Regions from separate parts of the Paenibacillus sp. FW104-T2 genome, predicted to be linked through region 2. Evidence: predicted binding sites of a transcription regulator. Region 2 holds the regulator's gene; each other region holds the start of a gene.
The links. The regulator Rex, encoded in region 2, represses fermentation and respiration genes when NADH is low (regulators of the CRP and FNR family bind a similar motif). The targets are predictions, from matches to a motif close to TTGTGAAATATTTCACAA.

Region 1: a site for Rex is predicted at 1,102-1,119, ahead of adhE (bifunctional acetaldehyde-CoA/alcohol dehydrogenase). Genes of this name have one in related genera too.
Region 3: a site for Rex is predicted at 1,039-1,056, ahead of nirB (nitrite reductase large subunit NirB). Genes of this name have one in related genera too.
Region 4: a site for Rex is predicted at 1,009-1,026, ahead of AC3WQ3_RS01515 (cytochrome ubiquinol oxidase subunit I). Genes of this name have one in related genera too.

The regions. Positions count from the first base shown of each region.
Region 1 covers NZ_JBYTCE010000002.1:371,563-373,772, reverse strand. The annotation lists gene adhE (bifunctional acetaldehyde-CoA/alcohol dehydrogenase) at 1-1,014, opposite strand, end outside; gene AC3WQ3_RS04470 (Crp/Fnr family transcriptional regulator) at 1,455-2,171, shown strand.
Region 2 covers NZ_JBYTCE010000010.1:124,567-126,776, reverse strand. The annotation lists gene AC3WQ3_RS14740 (amidohydrolase) at 1-800, opposite strand, end outside; gene AC3WQ3_RS14735 (redox-sensing transcriptional repressor Rex) at 787-1,440, opposite strand; gene dinG (ATP-dependent DNA helicase DinG) at 1,623-2,210, opposite strand, start outside.
Region 3 covers NZ_JBYTCE010000002.1:24,925-27,134, forward strand. The annotation lists gene nirB (nitrite reductase large subunit NirB) at 1-950, opposite strand, end outside; gene AC3WQ3_RS02875 (metal-dependent hydrolase) at 1,263-1,970, shown strand.
Region 4 covers NZ_JBYTCE010000001.1:338,248-340,457, forward strand. The annotation lists gene AC3WQ3_RS01510 (hypothetical protein) at 1-762, opposite strand, end outside; gene AC3WQ3_RS01515 (cytochrome ubiquinol oxidase subunit I) at 1,152-2,210, shown strand, end outside.

The sequences.
Region 1 (2,210 bases), on a different contig from region 2:
GACGCCCTCAATCTCTGCTACAAGAATTTTGGTGCCAGCCGGAACCTCGATACCACACATTTGCGCAATGGTTACTGCCGATTGACCGACAATTGCCGGGTTAACCGCACATTTCTCCGCATTGATGGCACCTGCTGTCAATTTGGCAGCTTCATCCTTATTGACGAAATAACAACCGTTCGCAATCATTTTCTTTTTCACCTGATCGAAGATCGGTTCTTCGATGATGACCGCTTGCTCGGAGGCGCAGATCATACCGTTGTCGAATGACTTGGACAAGATCAGATCCGTTACAGCCTGATTGATATCTGCCGTTTTCTCGATAAAGCAAGGTACATTCCCTGGTCCAACGCCCAGTGCCGGTTTACCACAGCTGTACGCTGCGCGTACCATGCCTGATCCACCCGTTGCCAGAATGAGCGCCACATCATTATGATTCATCAGTGCATTCGTGCGGTCCATGGAAGGATCATCAATCCACTGGATACAGTCGGCCGGAGCACCATGCTTCACCGCCGCTTCGAGCAGAATTTTGGCGGCTTCGCGGCTGCAGTTCTGAGCGGAAGGGTGGAATCCAAAGATGATCGGGTTACGTGTTTTGATGGAAATCAACGCTTTGAACATCGTCGTGGATGTGGGATTAGTCACCGGTGTAATACCCATGATAATGCCTACAGGCTCCGCTATTTTCTGGAAGCTCTCATACTCGTTATCTTCAATCACGCCTACGGTTTTGTCATATTTGATGCTGTGATACACATATTCTGTTGCAAAGATATTTTTGGTGATTTTATCTTCATACACTCCGCGGCCGGTTTCTTCCACTGCCATTTTGGCAAGCATCATGTGTTTGTCCAGACCTGCCAGTGCCATGGCTTGCACAATGCGATCAATCTGTTTTTGATCCATGGACATGAATGCTGCGTGTGCTTTATTCGCTTTGTCAATTAACGTTTGAATATACTGACCTGCTGTCGGTTCTTTTACTGGGGCGACTTCGTTCTTTACAGCCATCTCCCTCATCCTCCTAAAGGTTCGTATTGTTTTTTGGTTTGTCTCTCTTCTTTACGTACACATCGTAACATGTCGAAAAGGTTAATTATGTGATTTTTTTCACAAAGTATAACAAATTTAATTTAAGTTTTTTGGAGTTCCTTCTGAAGGTCATTTTCACTTCCTATTTAAAATATATAGCTGTCAAATGCAGCCTTCCCTCTCCAAAGTGAATTTAATCACAATGTTTGAAATTTCGCCATTTTTGCCCCCTTTCCATGCCCCTCAAACGGTAAGATTAGGTATATACTGAACTTAAAAATTGAACCACCGCAATTTGTACCGTCCTCCCCTGCGGAATTGACCCTAATCAGGACGGTAACGGTTGCGGCGAACCACGGAGCGCGGACTGCAGCATGATTGTAATCCCCCTCCGGTGGATACAAAGGGGAGATAGACTTATGAGAGAACAACTGAGTGTCATGGAAAAACGCGGCAATACCAACTGTTTCTCGGAAGTGAATTTCAATCATCTGCTCGTAACCATGAAAGACCGTACCTATCCTGAAGGGACCCACCTGTATTGGGAAGGTGATGTGTCCGACAAACTTTATTATATGAAAAGGGGCCGTGCCCAGATCACCAAATCCACGGATGAAGGCAAAGAGCTTATCATGTACATGTACCAGTCCGGTGATATGATTGGTCAGGCAGATCCGTTCTTCGGTTCCAAGCATACCTTCTCGGCGGAAGTGCTGGAAGACAGTGAAATCGGTGTACTGGAGCACAAAGACCTGGAAATGCTGATCTGTCAGCACTGTGACTTCGCCATTGACTTTATGAAATGGATGGGCATTCATCACCGCTTAACCCAAACCAAATTTCGTGACCTGATGTTATACGGCAAACCTGGTGCGCTCTGTTCCACCTTGATCCGATTGTCCAATTCTTATGGCGAGCCCCACGGCGATCACGTGATTATTCATAAAAAAATTACCCACACGGATCTGTCCAACATGATTGGAGCTACCCGCGAAAGTGTGAACCGCATGCTTAGCGATTTGCGCAAAAAAGATGCCATTGAATATGATAACGGCATGATTGTTATCAAGGACCTGAAGATGCTCCAAGGCATCTGTCATTGTGAATTATGTCCCAATGAGATTTGCCGCATCTAAGCATTAAGCACTTGAAGTCATCACCTTCCGGTAATGAGC
Region 2 (2,210 bases):
TGGCGTGCCAGAATTTCAATCTCCTCATCATTCAAATGTACGGCGTGAGCTACAAGAGAAGGTCGAGAGAAGAAACCGAGCTTTTCCAGATGTGCCACTGGACGCAGTCCATAATCCGTTACATTCTGTTCGACTTCGCGAAGGGTTTCCGACATATGGGTGTGCAGCGGCAGATCCAGATCATGTGCAACCTGTACCAGCTTCTCTATGTAATCCGGAGGGCAAGTATACGGCGCATGCGGTGAGATGATCGTCGTAATTCGACCACCAGCCTGTCCGTTCCACTCGCGTGCAAACGCAGCCGATTCTTGCAGTTTGCGCATTTGCTCTTCTTCGGAACAGAGACCAATGACACCACGTGCCAATGCGGCACGAATCCCGGATTGTTCAACCACTTTTGCCACCTGGTCCATATGATCATACATATCCAGGAATGCAGTTGTTCCGCCTTTCAGCATTTCTAATACAGAAAGCGAGGTGCCCCAATACACGTCCTCAGACGTCATTTTCGCCTCCATAGGCCACATTTTCTCCTGAAGCCATACTTGCAGGGCCAGATCGTCCCCGTGACCTCTCAGAAGGGACATGGCTGCGTGACCATGCGTATTGATCAGACCCGGCAAAAAGACCAGTCCTTTGCCATCAACCTTCGGCAGGCTCTCATCTCCATCCGGCAGTGTCTCACCAATATGCACAATCTTATCGTCTTCAACCACCATATACCCTTGAACCACGGTCCATTCCGTACCACTATTTACAGCAAATTTGCCGTTATGAATTACCCATCTATTTGTCGTCATCTTCCTCGTCGTCCTTTCCGTTCTCCAGATAATAAGCAAGGCTAAGCAGATCCGTTGTAAAATCAGCATGATGAATACGGACGTGCGGTGGTGTTTTCAAGATGGTTGGTGCAAAGTTCAGAATCGCTTCAATGCCGGATTCCACGAGCTGATCGGCTACGTTCTGAGCTTCGGTATCCGGAACGGTAATGATACCAATACGAATATTATCTTTTTTGACCGAGTCCGTTAGTTCATTCATGGGCTGTACTTTCAGGCTGTTAATCTGACTGCCGATCTTAGGACCGTATGCATCGAAAACAGCAACAATTTTCATGTTGTCTTTCAGATAGGCGTTGTAATTGGACAATGCATGTCCCAAGTTACCAGCTCCGACCAGAGCAACATTGATTTGCTGATCAATTTTCAATATATGACGGATTTTCTCGATTAGATACGATACGTCATATCCAATGCCTTTGCGACCGAAGTCCCCAAAGTATGCAAGGTCTTTGCGAATCTGGGCAGGATTAAGATCCAGGCGTAGTCCCAGTTCCTGTGATGACACCGTGCCCACCTCACGTTGATGCAGTTCATTCAAATAGCGCAAGTAAACAGGCAACCTGCGTACCACAGCTTCCGAAATTTTATCTGATTTCATTACATTACTCCCCCTTACCAAGGCCACAATAGATAAATAAAAATGTAGCATCCCGCATAACCTTTTTCGTTTCCGAATGAAATCATGCAAGATGCCTTATAAGATATCAAGTTAAAAGTGCTTCAAAAATAATTCACACTCTAATAAAGTTTACAGCGAGAAGCCCTTATTGCGCAACGATGTCACTCCTGATTCGAAGCAGACGCGTCCTGAGCCGGCGTTTCCAGCCACTCGCTAATCCGTGGAACCATCTGTTCAGTCAGCATATGTTCCATTTTGGGACCGGGTAATGAATACAGGAAATACTTTCCGTAATAAGACTCAATCACCCGTGTATCGTAAACGATGACTATGCCCCGATCCTTAGCCGTACGAACAAGCCTGCCGAATCCCTGCTTGAAACGGATGACGGCCTGTGGAACAGACAGCTTCATAAACGGATTCTTTTTCTGTTCCTGCAGCAGTTCACTCTTCGCCTCGACGAGTGGATGGTTCGGTGGCTGGAAAGGCAATCTGACAATGGCCAGACATGTTAAAGCCTCTCCAGGGATATCTACTCCTTCCCAGAAACTGCTGGTGCCCAGCAGAACGGTTGCTTTCGCATCCTGGAACCTGCGGGTTAACTTGGAACGACTACCACTATCAACGCCTTGACCGAGCAGCGAAATATCGTTACCCGACAGCGCTTCTTTTAATGGGTCATACACCTGGCGCAGCATTCGGTATGAAGTAAAGAGCACCATCATACGGCCCCTTGTCGCAATAGCCGT
Region 3 (2,210 bases), on a different contig from region 2:
ACGACAGAGCCTTCATACGGAGCAGTTTCCACGCCGCAGATATGCTTGGCGAGAATCATGCCTTGTTCGAATAATGGGGCAACGAGGCCGTAGCATACTCCCCGGTGTTCGGTACATTCCCCGACAGAATATACACCTTCGAGTGAGGTCTGCATGTAGTCATCCACGACGATCCCCCGGTTAACTTCCATGCCGCTTTCGCGGGCTACAATCGTATTCGGTTTAATGCCTACAGCCATAACGACAAAGTCTGCATCCAGTATGGTATCATCGGCAAATCGGAGGCCTTCCACACGTTCCCCGCCGATCAATTCAGCTGTCTGTGCGCCCATCTTGAAACGAATGCCCTGACGCTCCAGTTCCGCTTTTAGCATGGCTGAAGCTTGAGGATCGAGCTGGCGTTCCATCAAATCTTGCATGAGATGAACTACGGTGACGTCCATGCCGAGCTGTACCAGGCCTTTGGCTGCTTCCAGTCCTAGAAGACCTCCCCCGATAACAGCCGCTTTTTTATATTGCTTTGCTGCTTCCAGCATCATGTTGCAATCGGCAATGTCCCGAAATCCAACAACGCCTTCTTTATCATGACCCGGAACGGGCAGGATAAAGGAGCTGGAACCTGTAGCGATAATGACTTTGTCGTAGGGCACCCGTGTGCCTTCATTTGTCACGACTTCCCGGGTATCTGCGTCAATACGGGACACGGTTGTACCGGTATGAAGTGTAATGCCATTGTCTTTATACCAGTGCAGATCATTCAGCACGATATCATCAATGGTTTTGCTGCCCTCCAGAACATAGGACAACATGATACGGTTATAGTTGGGATAGGGCTCCGTGCCGAAGACCGTAATGTCATAGCGTGAAGTTAATTTCAAAATTTGTTCAACTGTACTAATGCCGGCCATACCGTTACCGATCACGACAAGTTTTTCTCTGTTTCCGTTCATGTGTGTAAGCCTCCTTGGTTTAACACTGGACAATATCAACATTTTTAGTGGTTTATATTTGAATCATACCGTGAATTGCTAACACTTAATGTGATTTATTTCACTAAGAAAGAGATAAGTAGCACAAATTAAAAAGTGTGAGCCCGGTCACGGAAACTGTTTTTTTATTGGAGCTTGAAGAATGGAAGGTATTGAGGTCCAGATGCTACTTTAAAATAAGAAATACGAACTATTGTTCTCTTTTTGTTTTCGTTGTAACATCGAGAATGGGATATGATGTTCCCTATTTCTTCGAAAGGAAGTTTTCGCATCATGATGGGAAGATCCCACCTGATTATTGGAACAGGCGTTTCACTTTCAGTACTGCAGCTGATGGGTGTGCAAGTCACGGCACCGGCTGTTACGGTTGCGCTCATTGGCTCGCTGCTGCCGGACATTGATGAGCCGAATTCCTTATTGGTATCCAAGGCGCTGCCTAATAGTCTGATCAGGCTGCTGCAAACCATTTTGCTGCCTACAGCCGTATTTGTGTATTTTTATGTGCAGGCGAAGCCTTGGAATCTGCTGCTGGCCATTTTGGTCGGGCTGGTATCTTTCCTGCCATCGCGTTCGCTCCGCAAGGTGTTGATGTTCGCCATCGGACTGGGCCTTGTATTATACGGTCACGCCCTCGCACCATGGAACCTGATTGCAGGGAGTCTGCTCATGTTATGTACTACGCTGACCCACAGAGGTTTAACCCATACGGTCTATGGAACTGCAGTTTGGGGAGGACTGCTGTACAGCACAACGCATGAGCAGGGACCGGAGATTTGGGTTGCCGGAGGCGTAGCCTATGCCATGCATTTGCTTGCAGACTCGTTGACGAATCGAGGGATTCGTCCGCTTCCGCCACTCAAGTGGAGGATCAGGGCGAATTTAATGAGCACGGGGACCAAACATGGAGCCGTGGTCGAGAATGTATGTATTGTGCTAACGCTTATTTTGGCATGGATCGCATTTTCACCGTTATTTCTGTAACTCTGAGTAATAGGCATCGAGGTTTTTATCGGATTATGTCGCATGACAACATCAGCATGAATTCAAAAACGCCAGTCCAGAATAGAGGACTGGCGTTTTTTATTGGCTCTCCGAATCCTGTACTAAACCTTACCGTGTATATAGAGTTCAAGGGGCTAAACCACAATTGGGAGCAAGGTTCAGGAAGAGGATGGGGAATCGGTAAGCTCATCAATATCCGAAGAGCCAAATACAAAGAGC
Region 4 (2,210 bases), on a different contig from region 2:
ATGTGTAAAGGCCTCCTTCAGGGACGCTGATGCACGGGAGTCGTCCAGCAAATATTCATAGGCTGCCAGCAAAAAGGAGATCGTCTCATGCGGCCCCGTTTTGGAACGGAGCTGGCGGTAATAGTCTGCACGCATGCTGCACTGAAGCGGAGTGATGGTGTCCGGTGCTTCGGTCACGGTTTGTCTGAGGGCATGAAGAAAAAGCAGCTCATAATCTCTTAGCGGAATTTCGAGATCATCCTTGTGTATGGAGCCAGCCGGAGCCTTGTCTTCACCGCCCAGCCAGACCGTGCGGACGCCCTGAAAGGCAAGCTTCATATACCGTGTTTCCGAAGACGTACCGATCAGATCGGCAGTACCAACCAGTCTGGATATGCAGCTCTCCCACAGCGGAGAGCTTGCTTCATCGCCTGCCGGCTCGGGAAGCAGCACAATGCTGAGCTTTGGATGCATCGATTGGACTGCTGTAAGCCAGTAGGGGTGTGCAATGACGGCTGCGGTGTGATTTTGCTGGAGCAGAATCTCAGCTTCTGGCAGGGTGATTACTGAAATGGCCGGGGGCATCTCTTCAGAACGTTTCTGACTGCTTACATATAGGACATCTCCCTCGGCTGAGAGCAGGGCAGCGATGTCCGGATAAGGAAAAGTGGACCATCCCCCTTTGCGGGGAAAAAGAATATACCGATTGGGAGGATATTTGCTGTCATCCTCATTTGACGCTTTTTTCCCGTTGATCTCTGGTACCCATTCGGGCTTATCCATAGGTCATCACCTCACTTTGAATGCATTCAAATGTTCAGCCCCCGCTTCCGGAGGTGTTCCATCTCTCCACATCATATGTACAGCCCTTAAGGCACTTCGCATGATATGTCTGACTCTAGCATATGGGCATGTTGTGCCAAACATGAGCAACTTCCCTGAATAGACGAAGCAGATAAGCCGCATATTAGGCTGGATTTTATCCAATGTGTGACCATCGTCACATTTTTTTCGCAATTCTGACGTAGATTGTGATAATTGTCACATGTACAAAATAGGCAATCTGGCACAATACGTTCATCACGTATTTGGCGGACAGACAGACAGCGAAGGTGCAGCTTCCATGCCAAATGCAAATCACTGCGATGTAAACAGAAAGAAGGGGTAACGGTATGGATCCGATTATGTTATCGCGTATCCAATATGCACTCACGACGATCTTCCATTTCTTTTTTGTACCGCTGTCCATCGGTCTTGTACTGCTGGTAGCCATTATGGAGACGTTGTACGTAGTCAAGGGCAAGGAGATTTATAAAACGATGGCCAAGTTCTGGGGCAAGCTGTTCCTGATTAACTTTGCCGTCGGGGTCGTGACAGGTATTCTGCAAGAGTTCCAGTTCGGCATGAACTGGTCCGAGTATTCACGCTTTGTCGGGGATGTGTTCGGGGCGCCACTGGCGGTTGAAGCCTTACTGGCGTTTTTTATGGAGTCTACATTTATCGGGCTCTGGATTTTCGGGTGGGACCGGTTATCCAAAAAGGTGCATCTGGCCTGTATCTGGCTCGTATTTGTCGGCACATTCCTGTCTGCACTGTGGATTCTGGCAGCCAATTCATTCATGCAGCATCCGGTCGGTTTCGAGATCAACAACGGCCGTGCCGAGATGAATGATTTCCTCGCGCTGCTTACCAATGGTCAGCTGCTGGTTGAATTCCCGCATACGATCTTTGGCGCATTAATGACGGGGGCCTTCGTGGTAACTGGCATCAGTGCGTACAAATTGATGAAAAAGCAGGATGTGGAGATTTTCCGCAAATCGTTCAATATTGCCATCATCATTGGTCTTGTTTCCTCATTCGGTGTGGCGTTCTCCGGGCACTTCCAGGCGCAATATCTGGTGGAGACACAGCCGATGAAAATGGCAGCCAGTGAAGGAACCTGGACAACAACGGAAGATCCTGCGCCGTGGACGGTCATCGCATCAATAGATCCTGACAAACAGGAGAACTCCGGTGAGATCAAGATTCCCGGATTGCTCAGTTATCTATCCTACAGCAAATTCTCCGGCAGTGTTCAAGGCATGAAGGAACTCAATGCCGAGTATCAGCAGACATATGGACCAGGGGACTACATCCCGCCAGTACGGACAACGTTCTGGAGCTTCCGCATCATGATTGCTGCGGGTGGTTTAATGATTGTACTCGCCCTGTACGGTACATTTCTGGCGCTG